4 regions of the Burkholderia sp. SR8 genome follow, and region 4 is predicted to be linked to each of the others. Evidence: predicted binding sites of a transcription regulator. Region 4 holds the regulator's gene; each other region holds the start of a gene.

Evidence for each region. The regulator FliA, encoded in region 4, starts transcription of late flagellar genes. The targets are predictions, from matches to a motif close to CTAAAGTTTNNNNNNNNNNNGCCGNTA.
Region 1: a site for FliA is predicted at 1,665-1,691, ahead of flgK (flagellar hook-associated protein FlgK). Genes of this name have one in related genera too.
Region 2: a site for FliA is predicted at 2,443-2,469, ahead of Q3A80_RS16960 (DUF4088 family protein). Genes of this name have one in related genera too.
Region 3: a site for FliA is predicted at 1,940-1,966, ahead of motA (flagellar motor stator protein MotA). Genes of this name have one in related genera too.

What each region holds. Positions count from the first base shown of each region.
Region 1 covers NZ_JAULUC010000039.1:11,714-15,920, forward strand. The annotation lists gene flgJ (flagellar assembly peptidoglycan hydrolase FlgJ) at 1-582, shown strand, start outside; gene Q3A80_RS30115 (flagellar brake protein) at 801-1,556, shown strand; gene flgK (flagellar hook-associated protein FlgK) at 1,748-3,727, shown strand; gene flgL (flagellar hook-associated protein FlgL) at 3,751-4,207, shown strand, end outside.
Region 2 covers NZ_JAULUC010000012.1:26,591-30,797, forward strand. The annotation lists gene norM (multidrug efflux MATE transporter NorM) at 1-386, opposite strand, end outside; gene Q3A80_RS16950 (RNA-binding S4 domain-containing protein) at 525-743, opposite strand; gene Q3A80_RS16955 (hypothetical protein) at 1,023-1,439, shown strand; gene Q3A80_RS16960 (DUF4088 family protein) at 1,557-2,330, opposite strand; gene Q3A80_RS16965 (AzlD domain-containing protein) at 2,491-2,829, opposite strand; gene Q3A80_RS16970 (AzlC family ABC transporter permease) at 2,826-3,602, opposite strand; gene Q3A80_RS16975 (AraC family transcriptional regulator) at 3,863-4,207, opposite strand, start outside.
Region 3 covers NZ_JAULUC010000011.1:12,948-17,154, forward strand. The annotation lists gene motB (flagellar motor protein MotB) at 1-1,017, opposite strand, end outside; gene motA (flagellar motor stator protein MotA) at 1,031-1,891, opposite strand; gene flhC (flagellar transcriptional regulator FlhC) at 2,083-2,637, opposite strand; gene flhD (flagellar transcriptional regulator FlhD) at 2,734-3,054, opposite strand; gene Q3A80_RS15990 (glycosyltransferase family 4 protein) at 3,719-4,207, shown strand, end outside.
Region 4 covers NZ_JAULUC010000031.1:60,621-64,827, reverse strand. The annotation lists gene flhF (flagellar biosynthesis protein FlhF) at 1-1,306, shown strand, start outside; gene Q3A80_RS28275 (MinD/ParA family ATP-binding protein) at 1,299-2,117, shown strand; gene Q3A80_RS28270 (RNA polymerase sigma factor FliA) at 2,140-2,874, shown strand; S-adenosyl-L-homocysteine riboswitch at 2,965-3,080, shown strand; gene ahcY (adenosylhomocysteinase) at 3,115-4,207, shown strand, end outside.

The sequences.
Region 1 (4,207 bases), on a different contig from region 4:
AGCCTCGCCGCGATGAACGCGATGGCGAAGGCCTACGCGAACGCCGCGAACAACGGCGCGCTCGCCGGCGCGCGCGGCTACTCGGCCGGCAGCGCGCTGACGCCGCCGGTCAAGGGCGCGAGCGGCGTGCAGGATGCCGATGCGTTCGTCGACCGGCTCGCCGGCGCCGCGCAGGCAGCGAGCGCGACGACCGGAATCCCGGCGCGCTTCATCGTCGGCCAGGCCGCGCTCGAATCGGGCTGGGGCAAGCGCGAGATTCGCGCGAGCGACGGTTCGACGAGCTACAACGTGTTCGGCATCAAGGCGAACAAGGGCTGGACGGGCCGCACGGTGTCGGCGCTGACGACCGAATACGTGAACGGCACGCCGCGCCGCGTCGTCGCGAAGTTTCGCGCGTATGATTCGTACGAACACGCGATGACCGATTATGCGAACCTGCTGAAGAACAACCCGCGCTACGCGGGCGTGCTGAGCGCGAGCCGCAGCGTCGAGGGTTTCGCGCATGGTCTGCAGAAGGCCGGTTACGCGACCGACCCGAATTACGCGAAGAAGCTGATCTCGATCATGCAGCAGATCGGCTGACGCGCAGCGGGCCGGCACGGCTTGCTGCAGTCTTACGGACCGCGCCCGGCGTTCGCCGCGCGCGGTTTCAACGTTTGCGCGAAAAATATCCGCAATTCGATCTAAACTTTCGGTGAGCACTGCCGCTAAGTGTGTGAGACCGCAACCGGGCCATGTTCTGGCCCGGTTTTATTGCGCACCGGTCACCCGGGCGCCCATGACAAGAAGACCGGCTAGCCATGAATATCGAAACGTCGACCGATCCGAGCCTGGATGCGGGTCATTCCGGGCCCGACTACGCCCGCCGTAATCCGCTGGAGATCGGCGTGCAGCTGCGCAACCTCGTGAACCGCGGCGACTTCCTGACCGTCCAGTACCCGGGCGGCCAGCTGGTCACGCGCCTGCTCGAGGTCGACGTCGGCGCGCGCACGTTCACGTTCGACTGGGGCGCGCTGTCCGAGCAGAACGCCGGCATCCTCGCCGCGTCGCACTGCACGTTCGCGGCCGCGCCGGAAGGCGTGCGCGTCGAATTCACGACCGGCACGCCGCGCGAGACGCGCTACGAAGGGCTGCCCGCGTTCGTCGCCGATTTTCCCGACGTGCTGACGTGCATCCAGCGGCGCGAGTACTTCCGCGTCGATGCGCCGATCGTCGATCCGTTCCTGTGCCGCGGCAAGCTGCCGGACGGCGACGGTTTCGTGTTCGAGGTGCACAACCTGTCGCTCGGCGGCGTCGGGCTGCGCACGGCCGACGAACGCGTCGAGGCGCTCGAGGTCGGCACGCTGCTGCCCGACGTCGAGCTCGAACTGACCGGGCACGGCAAGCTGTCGCTCGACCTGCGCCTCGTGTCGCAGCGTTCGACGCAGATGCCGAACGGCTCGCGGCGCTATCAGCTCGGCTTTCGCTTCATGTCGCTGCCGGGCAGCGCGGAGAACACGCTGCAGCGCCTGATCACGCAGCTCGAGATGAAGCGCCGCTCGCTCGCGCGGGCCTGACGCATCGTCCGCGGCCCCGCCCGGGGCCGCTTGCGCACCGGTGCCGGCGGGTTCGGCCCGGGCGCCCGGCGGGCGACGCGCGCAGGCGCGCCGCACGCGCATTTTTTCCTCAATTTTTTCGATCCGCGGCCGTTATACCGGGAGTCACGCAACCCGGCGGCCGCAGCGCGGCCGGCTCATCAGGATCGCGCATGTCCAACACACTCATGAACCTCGGCGTCAGCGGCCTCAATGCCGCGCTCTGGGGCCTCACGACGACCGGCCAGAACATCAGCAACGCCGCGACGCCCGGCTATTCGGTCGAGCGTCCCGTCTACGCCGAGGTGAGCGGCCAGTACACGGCGAGCGGCTACATGCCGCAGGGCGTGAACACCGTCACCGTGCAGCGGCAGTACAGCCAGTACCTGAGCGACCAGCTGAACAGCGCGCAGTCGCAGGGCGGCGCGCTGTCGACGTGGTATTCGCTCGTCGCGCAGCTGAACAACTACGTCGGCAGCCCGACGGCCGGTATCTCGACCGCGATCACCGGCTATTTCACCGGCTTGCAGAACGTCGCGAACAGCGCAGCGGACCCGTCCGTGCGGCAAACGGCGATCAGCAACGCGCAGATTCTCGCGAACCAGCTCAATGCGGCCGGCCAGCAGTACGACGCGCTGCGCCAGAGCGTGAATACGCAGATCTCCAGCACGGTGTCGCAGATCAACACGTACACCACGCAGATCGCGCAGCTGAACCAGCAGATCGCGGCCGCGAGCAGCCAGGGGCAGCCGCCGAACCAGCTGATGGACCAGCGCGACCTCGCGGTGTCGAACCTGTCGGGCCTCGCCGGCGTGCAGGTCGTGCGTAACGACAGCGGCTACAGCGTGTTCATGGCGGGCGGCCAGCCGCTCGTCGTCGCCGACAAGAGCTACCAGCTCGCGGCCGTCACGTCGTCGTCCGATCCGAGCGAGCTGACCGTCGTGTCGCAGGGGATCGCCGGCGCCAATCCGCAGGGGCCGAACGAGGCGCTGCCGGATGTGTCGCTGTCGGGCGGCACGCTCGGCGGCCTGCTCGCGTTCCGCAACCAGACGCTCGACCCGGCGCAGGCGCAGCTCGGCGCGCTCGCGACCAGCTTCGCCGCGCAGGTCAACGCGCAGAACGCGCTCGGCATCGACCTGTCGGGCAAGCCGGGCGGCGACCTGTTCACGGTGCCGGCGCCGACCGTCTATTCGAATCAGGGCAATACCGGCAACGCGGCGCTGACCGTGTCGTTCGCGAACGCATCGCAGCCGACGACGAGCGACTACACGCTGTCGTACGACGGCACGAACTACACGCTGACCGATCGCGCAAGCGGGTCGGTGGTCGGTCAGTCGACGTCGATGCCGGCGTCGATCGGCGGGCTGAACTTCTCGTTCTCGTCCGGCGCGATGAACAGCGGCGACCAGTTCACCGTGCTGCCGACGCGCGGCGCGCTCGACGGCTTCGGGCTCGCGACGACGAGCGGCTCGGCGATCGCGGCTGCGTCGCCGGCCGTCACGTCGGCGTCGAGCACCAACATCGGCACCGGCAAGATCGCGCTGAGCGGCGTGAGCGCCGGTTATCAGGTGCCGTCGACCAAGCTCACCTACGACGCGGCGACGAAGTCGCTGTCGGGCTTCCCGGCCGGCACCACGGTGACGATCCCGGGCACGCCGCCGACGTCCGTCACGATCAGCAGCCCGACCGACCCGGTGCCGTACGACCCGTCGACCGGCGCGACGATGACGATGTCGGGAACGGCCGCGGGCGCGCTGAACGGCGTGACCGTCACGCTGTCGGGTACGCCGTCGGACGGCGATTCGTTCACGATCGGGCCGTACGCGGGCGGCACCAGCGACGGCAGCAACGCGCTCGCGCTGTCGCAGCTCGTCAACGCGAAGACGCTGGGAGGCGGCACGACGACGCTCACGGGCGCCTACGCGAACTACGTGAACAACATCGGCAACGCCGCGAGCCAGCTCAAGTCGTCGAGCACCGCGCAGACGGCGCTCGTCGGCCAGATCACGTCCGCGCAGCAGTCGGTGTCGGGCGTGAACCAGAACGAGGAAGCCGCGAACCTGATGCAGTACCAGCAGCTGTACCAGGCGAACGCGAAAGTGATCCAGACGGCGGCATCGCTGTTCCAGACCGTGCTCGGTCTGTTCAGCTGACCGGAATCGAGAGGACCGAACCCATGCGGATTTCCACGACCCAGTTCTACCAGCTGAACGTCGGGCAGATGAACGATCAGCAGGCGCAGCTCGCGCAGCTCTACCAGCAGATCTCGAGCGGCGTGAGCCTCACGACGCCGGCCGACAATCCGGTCGGCGCGGCGCAGGCCGTGCAGCTGTCGATGACGTCGGCCACGCTGTCGCAATATGCGGCCAACCAGAGCACGGCGCTCGCGTCGCTGCAGGCCGAGGACCAGGCGCTGCAGAACGTCAGCAGCGTGCTCGGCAGCATCCAGTCGGTGATCGTGCGCGCCGGCGACGGCTCGCTCGCCGACAGCGACCGCGCGGCGCTCGCGACGCAGCTCGAGGGCTATCGCGACCAGCTGATGTCGCTCGCGAACTCCACGGACGGTGCGGGCAACTACCTGTTCGCCGGCTTCAAGAATGACGCGGCGCCGTTCACGAAGAACGCCGCCGGCG
Region 2 (4,207 bases), on a different contig from region 4:
TGGAACATCAGCAGGATCGGTTCGGACAGCGACAGCGCGACGATCGCCGGAATCGCGAGCAGCACGGACAGCACGAAGCCGGTCCAGTAGATGTGCGGCACGCGGTGTTCGGCCTGCGCGCCGCGCGCATGCGCGACGCTGACGCTGATCGACGACAGCACGCCCTGCAGCACGGTCACGATGACGAAGAAGAAGTTCGCGCCGAGGCCGCCGGCCGCGAGCGAATCGGGGCCGAGCGAGCCGAGCAGCACGGTGTCGGTGACGCTCATCGCCATCTGCGAGAGCTGCGCGATCGCGAGCGGGGCGGCGAGGCGCGCGGTATCGGCGGCGTGACTGGACAGGGACGGCGGCGCGGCGGCCGTCCGCGTAAGACCGGAATGCGACATGGAATGGGCGCTCGCGCGGGTGCGGGCCCGCGCTGTCTGTATTTATTTTGAGAGACGGCTAGCTTACGGCTTTATTCGAACGGTGTCGAACGCGCGCCGATGGCCATGTCGCGGTCAGGGAAACGCTGCGCGCGTGGGCTACGCGTCGTGTACCGCGATCCGCGTATCGCCGAACAGCACGACCTGGCCCGCACGGATCTTGCAGGTCTTGCGCAGTTCGACCACGCCGTCGACTTTCACCGCGCCGGACGCGACGAACATCTTCGCGGTGCCGCCGCTGTCCGCGAGGCCGGTGATCTTCAGAAGGTTGTGCAGCTCGACGTATTCGCCGGTCAGCGTGAAATCCAGATTGGGCATGACGAAGGGGCGCGCGACGCGCGGGAGGAATCGCCCCGCATCATACGGCACCGCTGGCCGGCACGCGAGCGCGGCCGCGCGGGCGGGGTCGCGCACCGCAGTTGTTAAGGACTGTGAGCGATACGTCAGCAAATGAAACGGTGGGTAACAGTCTGAGAGATTCGAGAACCGACGGTGCGGGCCGCGGGTCTTTCGTCGTACCTGCCGCGTGTTGCGGCGGGGGACGCGACGGAGCGCATCGACGCGCTCCGCGCCCACAACTTCTTGAGGAGGATTGTCATGTCCAAGATTCGTACGATGCTGATCGGTGCCGCGCTGACGGCGTTCGCCACGTCGGCCGCCTTTGCGCAGACCGGCGCCGCGACGCAGGGCACCGCAGGTGCCGGCGTGCAGACGCAAACGCCGGCGGCCGGCGCAGGCGCTGGTGCGGGCATGCAGGGCGGTGCCGGCGCGAACGCGTCGGGCAATGCGGTCGGCGGCGCGACCGATGCGGTTGGCACGGCGGCCGACGGCGCGACCGATACGGCGGCATCGTCGGTCCACTCGGCCAAGAAGCACGCGAAGCATGCAATGAAGTCCGCCAAGCATCACGCCGGCTCGGCGAAGCCGAAGTCGAAGGTCGGCGACGAAGCGGTCGAAGGCGGCGCGTCGACCGGCGTGCAGGGCGGTGCGTCCGCGTCGGGCGCCACGCAGTAAGCGGTGCCGGATCGTCGCGCGACGTTCGCCCCGGACGGCGCGTCGTGACGGCGATCGACCGACGGCCCGGTTCGCGTCGCGCGAACCGGGCCGTTCTTCATGCGCGGCAGCAGGCCGTCATGGCCGGCGCTGTTCCGTCCCCGGCGCCGGGGCGGGCCGCGTGACCGGCGCGAACACGCTGCGCAGCCACGCGGCGAGCCGCGCGAACACGTCGTACGGCTCGTCGACGAAGATCTCGGGTTTCAGCAGCCGCAGGTATTCCATGATCTGCTGCGCTTCCTGTTTCTGGAACGAACCGTGCGCGAGCCCGAGCCGCAGCAGGCCGCGCAGTTCGCCGAGCTTGTCGCGCGCGGCGCTGCCCACGCTCATCTCGCACGCGAGCTTGGCCTCGTAGATGCGCTGGCGCAGCGATTCCGCGAGCCGCCACGCGGGCGTCTGCATCATTTCCTCGAGCGCCTGGATGTCCTGCACCGCGCTCTTGATCTGCGCGGCGAGCGGGTCGACGAGCGACGGGTCGCCCTGCGCTTCGGCGACGATCGCCTTGGCCCAGTCGCGGCACGCCTTCGCGAGTTCGTCCGGCGTCCATTCGGAGCGCGACGCGAAGCCGAAGCCGAATTCACCGGCCTGCCGCATCAGGATCGCGACGACGTCCGGAAATTCCTTGTCGAGCGTGCGCTTCGCCCACGCATACTGGCCGCCTTCGAGCATCCGCTGCACGGCATGCTCGGTCAGCGGCACCATGTTGTCGAGCAGCTTGGCGCGCAGGAAATCCTCGAACGACGGCGTCGCGAACTGCGGGTCGAGTTTCAGCGATACGCGTACGAATGCGTCGTAGTCCTTGCGCAGGGACGCAAGCGTGTCGTCTTTCAGGGAAAGGGTGATCTGGCCCATGAATCGTCTCGATGGCGGCCCGCGCGGGCCGGCGGCCGCGCCGCGCACCGGTGCGGGCGCAGCGTCGACGGACCGGTTCGCGCCGAGGCCGATGGCGGGTCTTCATTCGTGATATCGGCCCGCCGCACGAAAACTTGAGCGCAGCTCGGCAGCAGCCGGTTCAGGCCGGCAGCCAGTGCGGCATCACGATCCCTTGCCAGAAGAAGAACACCGCGAGCCCGACCGCGATCGTCACGAGCGGCCGGCGCGTCGTCGCGGACACGAGCACCGCGGCGAGCGCACCGACGAGCTGCGGATTGCGCAAGCTCAGTTCGGCCGTGCCGCCGTGCGGCGAGACGGTCATCGGCACGATGATCGCGGTCAGCACGGTGACCGGCACGAAGCCGAGCGCGGTGCGCACGAGCGGCGGGAACGTCAGCCGCTCGCCGAACAGGAACAGCGTCGTCCGGATCGCATAGGTGATGGCGGCCATCCCGAGGATCAGCAGCGCATAGCTCACGATGCGGTCTCCGTGCGGGAATCGGTGCGCGAACGTCCGTGCAGCAGCGTGAGCGCGACGCCGACCAGTACGCCGGCGGCGACCGCGCCGAGCAGCCCGAGCTTGTACGGCCAGCCCTGCCAGAAATACGCGAGCGTGCCGGCCGTCGCGGCGGCGGCCAGATAGCGCAGCGTGCCGAGTTGCGGGACGACGATCGCGATGAAGGTCGCTGCCATCGCGAAGTCCAGGCCCAGCGACTGAAGGCCCGGGAAGGCCGCGCCGAAGCCGATGCCCGCGAGCGTCCAGACCTGCCAGTTCAGGTACATCGCAAGGCCCGACCCGAAGAAGTAGTGAGGGCCGATCGCGCCGGGCGGGAAATGCCGGTAGTGCGCGTACGCGACCGCGAACACCTCGTCGGTCATCAGCGCGCCGAGCGTCGCGCGCCAGCGCAGCGGCAGGTGCGCGACGTACGGCGCGAGCGTCGCGCTGTACAGCAGGTGACGCAGGTTCACGATCAGCGTCGTCGCGAGCACGACGACGAAGCTCGCGCTGCCGGCGATCAGGCCGAGCGCGATGAACTGCGCGGAGCCCGCGAACACGGCGAGCGACATCAGCGCGCCGTGCCATGCGGCGAGCGGCCCGCCGCCGACGAGCGTGCCGAAGATCACGCCGAACGGCGCGGCGCCGATCATCATCGGGATCGTGTCGCGCGCGCCGTCGAGCCATTCGTTGAGCGGCCGGCGGGGCGGCGGCGAAGAGGGGGCGGGTGCAGGGTTCAAGGGACGCTTCTCCATGTCACGGAGGATAGCGGGCCGCCGCGGTGGCGGCTTGTATGTTCTTGCGCCCGCGGCACTCGGCGACGCAAGCTGCGTGCCGATGCCGATGCCGATGCCGATGCCGATGCCGATGCCGATGCCGAAGCCGAAGCCGAAGCCGAAGCCGATGCCGAAGCCGAAGCCGAAGCCGAAGCCGAAGCCGAAGCCGAAGCCGACACCGACACCGACACCGACACCGACACCGCGTATTGGCGGACGCCGCGATGCGAGCGCGCCCGTCAGCGCGCCTGCCAGCGGCCGGGCGGCACGCCGAACATCCGTTTGAAATGTCGCGTGAAGTGGCTCTGGTCGACGAAGCCACTGGCCGCCGCGACATCGGCGATCGGCACGCCGGCGCGCAGCGGCGCCAGCGCGCGCTGCAGCCGCAGCTGGTTGCGCCACGCATGCGGCGGCATGCCGGTCGTGCGGGTGAACAGCCGCGCGGCATGAAACGGCGACAGGCCGGCGGCCTGCGCGACGTCGTCGAGCGTGACCGTGCCCGTGAGATCGGCGGCGAGCCGCTCGCGCATCGCGCCGACGCGCGGTTCGTCGGCGGCGAGCAGCGCCGGCTGCAGCTGCGCGTC
Region 3 (4,207 bases), on a different contig from region 4:
GGGTTTCGGCGCGACCGCGACGGCGTTCGCGAGCGCCGGCCGCGCGGCCGGCGCCGCGCCGCCGAGCTGCTGCGCGAGCTGCTTCGAACCCGCGGCGTCGGCCGACAGCGTCGTGGTCGTCGCGTCGTCGCGCATCAGCGCGTCTTCGGATTTGCGGTTCAGCACGATCACGCTGATCCGGCGGTTTTCCGGATCGAGCGGATCGGCCTTGTTCAGGTTCTGGGTCGACGCGAGGCCGAGCACGCGCAGCACCTTCGCCTCGTCCATGCCGCCCGTGATCAGCTCGCGGCGCGACGCGTTCGCGCGGTCGGCCGACAGCTCCCAGTTGCTGTAGCCGCCCTCGCCGCCCGCGTACGGCACCGCGTCGGTATGGCCCTGGACGATGATCCGGTTCGGCACGTCGTTCAGCGTCTTGCCGATCTCGCGCAGGATGTCGCGCATGTACGGCTCCACGTGGTCGCTCGACATCGCGAACATCGGCCGCTTCTGCGTATCGACGATCTCGATGCGCAGCCCCATCAGCGTCGAATCGATGCGGATCTGCTGCTTGAACTGGCGCAGCGTCGGATTCGCCTCGATCGCCGCCATCAGCTTGATCTGCAGGTCGTGCAGGCGCGCCTGCTCGAGCCGGTCCTGCGCGCCCTGCGCCTGCGAGCGCGTCCTGTCGTCGCCGGCCTTCGCGATGCGGTCGGCGAGATTGGTCGAACCGTCGGTGCGGCGCAGCGTGCCGGCATCGACGCTCGACAGATCGCGGCCGCCGCCGTTGATGACGCTCGAGTCCTGCGAGCTGCGATCGCCGCTGCCGAACAGCGCGGCCTTCAGCGGCGTGTTGAAGTATTCGGCGATCCCCTTCAGCTGCACCGGCGTGACCGAGCTCAGCAGCCACATCAGCAGGAAGAACGCCATCATCGCGGTCATGAAGTCTGCATACGCGAGCTTCCATGCGCCGCCGTGATGGCCCTTCTTCTGCGGGGCCACCCGTTTCACGACGATCGCGCGATCCTTGCTCTTGCTCATCGAACGCTCCGCGTCACTTCGCCTTCACGCGGCGCACGTGCTCTTCGAGCTCCGTGAACGACGGACGCTCGGTCGAGAACAGCACCTTGCGGCCGAACTCGACCGCGATCGCCGGCGCGTAGCCGTTCAGGCTCGCGAGGATCGTCACCTTGATGCACTGGAACATCTTGGTCGATTCGGCCACGCGCTGCTCCGCGAGGCTCGCGAGCGGCCCGATCAGCCCGTACGACAGCAGGATCCCGAGGAACGTGCCGACCAGCGCCTGCGCGATCATCGCGCCGAGCACCGCGGGCGGCTTGTCGGCCGATGCCATCGTGTGCACCACGCCCATCACGGCCGCGACGATCCCGAACGCCGGCATCGCGTCGCCGACGCGCATCAGCGCGTGCGCCGGGCCTTCGCCTTCCGCGTGGTGCGTCTCGATCTCCTCGTCCATCAGGCTCTCGATCTCGAACGCGTTCATGTTGCCCCCGACCATCAGCCGCAGGTAGTCGGTCAGGAATTCGACGATGTGGCGATCGGCGAGGATCTTCGGGTATTGCGTGAAGATCGGGCTCTTGTCCGGATCGTCGATGTCGGCCTCGAGCGTCAGCGTGCCTTCCTTGCGCGCCTTCGCGAGCAGCACGTACAGGAGCGCCATCAGTTCCATATAGACGTCCTTCGTGTACTTCGAGCCCTTGAAGAGCGTCGGCAGCACACGCAGCGTCCCCTTGATGGTCTTCATGCCGTTGCCGAGGATGAACGCGCCGACACCCGCGCCGGCGATCATCAGGATCTCGACCGGCTGGATCAATGCGCCCAGATGCCCGCCTGCCAGCGCATAACCGCCGAAGACGGACAACAGCGTCACGAGTGTTCCCACGATAATCAGCACTGCCTGTCCCTCACGAATGACCGGCGGGGAGACCGCCGTTAATCAGGTTTACGGCAGTCGGCAGGAAAACTTTCGCGGCCGTGCCGTGGCGGCACGGCGGTGTTTACCAGCAAGCCGCGGCCGGTGCGCGCGGCGTGCGGCGGCCGTCCGGATGCCGCCCCCGCCGGGCCCTGCCCTGGCCGGCCCGGCGCTCAGGCCGCGGCGGCGGCCAGCTCCGCGCGCGCGGCGGCGGCCTTGCGGGTCTTGCCCGCGCGCGACGGCGGCTGGCAGAGGCCGCACACGAAACCTTGATGCGGATCATGCGCATGCGCGACGAAGTGGCCGCCGCAGCGCGTGCACGGGGTCATCTGCAGCATCCCCGAGTCGAAGAAGCGCACCAGCGTCCATGCGCGCGTGAGGCTCAGCGCGGCCTCGTCGCCGGACAGGTTCACGTGCTCCAGATAGAGCCGGTACGCCTTCACGATCGACTGGATCGGCTCGCAGCGGCCGTGGTCCTGCATGAACCGGTAGATGTTGTAGAACAGCGACGAGTGGATGTTCGGCTGCCACGTCATGAACCAGTCGGTCGAGAACGGCAGCATCCCCTTCGGCGGCGACACGCCCTTCAGTTCCTTGTACAGCTTGATCAGGCGGTCGCGCGACAGGCTCGTTTCCGCCTCCAGCAGCTGCAGCCGGGCGCCCAGTTCGATCAGTTCGATGGCGAGGGTGATTTCCTTCACCTCGATCACGACGCTTTTGCTTGCCATGGTGAAAAATCGTCCGCGTGACGTTTGTTCGGATGAATGGCCGATACGCCGCCCGCCGGCGCGACGCGCCGGAACGAACGCAACGGCAGGGAAGGATCAGCGGACGCTTTCGACCGGCTGCCCGGCCATCAGGATGGCCGAGTGCGCGTGCGTGACGACGTCGCTGCGACCTTTGTCGGCGAGCGAGGACAGCAGCGCGTGATCGTCGAAGCGAAAACGGCACAGCATCTGGTTCGACGCGGCGAGCTTCACGGTCTGGGCGAGCGTGAGGTTCGCGAGCACGTCGGCCAGTTCCTGGGACACGCCCATGCGGAACATGCCCATCGCTTTGTCTTCCCGCAGCAGGCGCTGCGCGAGGAGGAGGTACGACAGGTTGACCTCTTTGATCTCACTGAGCATTTCGCTGGTGGCGCTCATGATTCCCCCGTTAAGAGCTTTGCTTTGGCCTTTCATGTTATGAAAACGTTTGCTCGATCAGGCGCTTGCTGGCCCCGTGTCGGCACGTTTATCAGTCTTACAGGGCGAATTTTGGCCAAACGGGATTTATGCCGGTATCAGCGAAGTGGCGTATGCCATGCAGGATTTGTCTGTAAACCGTGTAGGAATTTTTCCGACAAGGCGAATTGAAAGGGGACAAACGGCAAAACAACTGGGGCGCGAATACGTCTGCAATGTGGTTCCACATGGGACGAATCCGGGGAAGGCCGTCCGGCAAGGCTGCCGGAGATCGAATCGGTAAAAATTATAGTGGTTTTTCACAATAGCGCAACAATAGTTGCGTCCATCTCGCTACATGTTTCCCCGCCCTTTTTATCGGGGTTTTCGCGTATTTCATCGTGTAACAAGCCTTAAGTGTTTGAAAAAACACTCGAACCCCTGAAGGCGATACCGATAATGGACTCCAATGGGCGGCGGCGTGAGCCGCGCCGCCCCGCCCCGCAGCTTGCCGTCCGGCGCCCCGCGTATCCCGCCACGGGCCCGGCCACGCACCGCACAAAGCGTGCGTCGGCGAGTTCCGCAACCCGCATCGGACCAGCATGCGCACTCGAGCGCCCGCGCTGGTCGACACTGGAGAACGCCCATGCGTATTGCCCAGATCGCGCCGCTTTACGAAGCTGTCCCGCCGAAACTCTACGGCGGCACCGAGCGTGTCGTGTCCTACCTGACCGAGGCGCTCGTCGAGCTCGGCCACGACGTGACGCTGTTCGCGAGCGGCGATTCCGTCACGTCCGCCCGCCTCGAGGCGGCGTGGCCGCGTGCCCTGCGGCTCGATCCGTCGATCCGCGACTCGATGGCGCCCCATATGCGCCTGATCGAGCAGGTCGCCCGTGTCGCGCACGAATTCGACGTGCTGCACTTTCACCTCGACTACCTGCCGTTCCCGCTGATGTCGCGTCTCGACACGCCTTACGTGACGACGCTGCACGGCCGCCTCGATCTGCCCGAGCTGCAGCCGGTGTTCGACGCGTTCCCGGACGCGCCGGTCGTGTCGATCTCGAATTCGCAGCGCAAGCCGCTGCCGCAGGCCGCGTGGGCCGGCACCGTCTATCACGGGCTGCCCGACACGCTG
Region 4 (4,207 bases):
CGAACCCGCGCCGTGGCTCGTCGAGCACGCGAAGCGTCTGACGCAGCAGCGCGAAGCGCTGATCGCCCGCGCGCAGGCCGCGCCGGCCGCCCCGCAGGCCCCGGTTCGCGCGCAGCAGGACGCCGCGTCCGCGACGCCGGCCGACTGGGCGCGCGACATCGTGCGCGATGCCGAGCGCCGGCTGCCGTCCGCCGCGACCATCCGCGCGAGCGAAGCGAGCGCCGCGCGGCCGGCCGAGCGCGCGGCCGAACGCACGCGTCTGTCGGCGGAGGCCGCCGCCGCGGTGGCCGACGCGGTGAACGCGCGCATCGAGCGCATCGTCACCGGCACGGTGATGCACGAGCTCGGCGCGATGCGCGGGATGATGGAAGAGCAGTTCGACAGCCTGATGTGGCACGACCGCCAGCGCCGCAGCCCGGTGCACGGCGCGCTGAGCAAGCACCTGTTCTCGGCCGGTTTTTCCGCGCAGCTGGTGCGGATGCTGGTCGACAACCTGCCGTCCGGCGACGACACGCAGACCTTCGAGCAGGCCGCCGAGTGGGCGCAGTCGGTGCTCGCGGCGAACCTGCCGGTGCTCGAAAACGAGGATGCGCTGATGGAGCGCGGCGGCGTGTTCGCGCTGATGGGGCCGACCGGCGTCGGCAAGACGACCACGACCGCGAAGCTCGCCGCGCGCTGCGTGATGCGCTTCGGCGCGAGCAAGGTCGCGCTGCTGACCACCGACAGCTACCGGATCGGCGGCCACGAGCAGTTGCGCATCTTCGGCAAGATCCTCGGCGTGCCGGTGCACGCGGTGAAGGACGCCGGCGATCTCGAGCTCGCGCTGTCCGAGCTGCGCAACAAGCACATCGTGCTGATCGACACGATCGGCATGAGCCAGCGCGACCGCGCGCTGTCCGATCAGATCGCGATGCTGCATGGCGCGAATGCGCCGGTGCAGCGCCTGCTGCTGCTGAACGCGACGAGCCACGGCGACACGCTCAACGAGGTCGTCCAGGCGTACCGCAGCGCGGCCGAGTATCCCGATCTCGCCGGCTGCATCCTGACCAAGCTCGACGAGGCGACCCACCTCGGCGGCGTGCTCGACACGGTGATCCGCTACAAGCTGCCGGTGCATTACGTGTCGACCGGCCAGAAGGTGCCGGAGAACCTGTACGTCGCGTCGACCCGATTCCTGCTGAAAAGCGCGTTCTGTGTGCCGCGCGACGGCTCGCCCTTCGTGCCGCAAGACGAGGACATGCCGACGCTGCTCTCCGCACTGACCGCACGTTCCACCGCCGAGCTGCACGAGGTGCGATTTGGATAAACGGATCATCGACCAGGCCGAAGGGCTGCGGCGCCTGCTGGCCGGGCGCGCGTCGCGCATCGTCGCGGTGACCGGCGGGCCGGCGGGCGTCGGCTGCACGTCGACCGTCGTCAACGTCGCGGCCGCGCTCGCCGCGCTCGGCAAGGACGTGCTCGTCGTCGACGAGCGTGCGGACGTGCAATCGGCCGCGGCGACGCTGGCGGGCGCGTGGCTGCGCGACGGCGAACGCACGCGCGTGGCGGCCGGCTTCGGCCTGTGCGCGGCCGCGCGCCTCGCGCGCGACGGCTACAGCGACACGCAGCTGAGCGACTTCATCGACGGGCAGGCCGACATCGTGCTGGTCGATGCGCAGCTCGGCGCGGACGGCGCATTCTCGGCGCTCGCGCGCGAGGCGCACGACGTGCTGATCGTCACGCGGGTCGCCGCGCAGGCGATCACCGAGGCGTACGCGTGCATGAAGCGGCTGCATTTCGCGCACGCGGTCGCGCAGTTCCGCGTGCTGACCAATCACGTCGGCAGCCACGCGGATGCGAAGACCGCGTTCGACAACCTCGCGGGCGTCGCGAGCCGCTACCTGACGGTGTCGATCGCCGACGCCGGCTGCGTGAGCGCCGATCCGCTCGTCGAACATGCGCGCGACCTGATGCATACCGCGGTCGACGCGTTCCCGTCGTCGTCGGCCGCGCGCGATTACCGGCAGATTGCCGCCGACCTGCTGTACTGGCCGATGCGCCCGAGCTCGGGCGCCGGCCGCGCCGTGCACGCGGGCGGCAAGCCGTCTTACGAGGCGGGTGCGGCGCACGCCGCGTGAGCGCCACCGCAAGGAGAGAGCCATGATGTACAACGCTCAGGGAAAGATGACCCAGGCCGACGTGCTCGCGCAATACGCGCCGCTCGTGCGGCGCCTCGGGCTGCAGCTCGTCGCGAAGATGCCGGCGAGCGTCGATCTCGACGACCTGATCCAGGCCGGCATGATCGGCCTGATGGACGCGGCCGGCCGCTACAAGGAAGACCAGGGCGCGCAGTTCGAGACCTACGCGACGCAGCGCATCCGCGGCGCGATGCTCGACGAGCTGCGCAGCAACGACTGGCTGCCGCGCAGCCTGCGCAAGACGTCGCGCGAGGTCGAGTACGCGGTGCATCAGGTCGAGCAGCAGCTCGGCCGTTCGGCGAGCGAGGCCGAGATCGCCGAACATCTGAAGATGCCGCTCGACGAATATCAGGGGATGCTGCAGGACCTGCACGGCAGCCAGCTCATCTACTACGAGGATTTCGACCGCGCAGCGGACGACGAGCCGTTCCTCGACCGCTATCGCGTCGATCACGCCGATCCGTTGTCGGCGCTGCTCGACGACCACCTGCGCGAGGCGCTCGTCGACGCGATCGACCGGCTGCCCGAGCGCGAGAAGCTGCTGATGTCGCTGTACTACGAGCGCGGGCTGAACCTGCGCGAGATCGGCGCGGTGCTCGAGGTCAGCGAGTCGCGCGTGTGCCAGCTGCACAGCCAGGCAGTCGCGCGCCTGCGTGCGCGGCTGCGCGAACAGGCGTGGGTCGGCGCGGAGAACTGACCCTTTGATCGCCCCCGTCCACGCGCGCCGACGCCGCGCGTGGTGCGCGCGGCGCGCAATTCCCGCGCCGATTTGCTACAATCCCACCCGTTTTCCGAGGAGCGTTGCGACGGACCTTCTGCGTCCGCCAGGCTCGGAGAGCTTCACCAAGCAGCCGTGCGGCGAAATTCGCGCCGGCCCCGCTTCCTGAACGGCGCTCACGTCACCAATTTCTAGAACTTTTTTAGAAAGGAGGGCGTGATGAACGCCATTATCGATTCCAAGGCTTCCAACGATTACGTCGTCGCCGACATGGCGCTTGCCGGCTGGGGCCGCAAGGAACTGAACATCGCCGAGACCGAAATGCCGGGCCTCGTGCAGATCCGCGACGAATACAAGGCGCAGCAGCCGCTGAAGGGCGCGCGCATCGCGGGTTCGCTGCACATGACGATCCAGACCGGCGTGCTGATCGAGACGCTGAAGGCGCTCGGCGCCGACGTCCGCTGGGCGTCGTGCAACATCTTCTCGACGCAGGACCACGCCGCGGCCGCGATCGTCGAAGCCGGCACGCCGGTGTTCGCGTTCAAGGGCGAGTCGCTCGACGAATACTGGGAGTTCTCGCACCGCATCTTCGAATGGCCGAACGGCGAATTCGCGAACATGATCCTGGACGACGGCGGCGACGCAACGCTGCTGCTGATCCTCGGCTCGAAGGCCGAGAAGGACCGTTCGGTGATCGCGAAGCCGACCAACGAGGAAGAAGTCGCGCTGTACAAGTCGATCGCGAAGCACCTCGACATCGACGCGAACTGGTACTCGAAGCGCCTCGCGCACATCAAGGGCGTGACCGAAGAAACCACGACCGGCGTGCACCGCCTGTACCAGATGGAAAAGGACGGCCGCCTGCCGTTCCCGGCGTTCAACGTGAACGACTCGGTCACGAAGTCGAAGTTCGACAACCTGTACGGCTGCCGCGAGTCGCTCGTCGACGGCATCAAGCGCGCGACCGACGTGATGATCGCGGGCAAGGTCGCGGTCGTCGCCGGCTACGGCGACGTGGGCAAGGGCTGCGCGCAGTCGCTGCGCGGCCTGGGCGCGACCGTGTGGGTCACCGAAATCGATCCGATCTGCGCGCTGCAGGCGGCGATGGAAGGCTACCGCGTCGTGACGATGGAATACGCGGCCGACAAGGCCGACATCTTCGTGACGGCGACCGGCAACTACCACGTGATCAACCACGATCACATGAAGGCGATGCGCCACAACGCGATCGTCTGCAACATCGGTCACTTCGACTCGGAAATCGACGTCGCGTCGACCCGCCAGTATCAGTGGGAAAACATCAAGCCGCAGG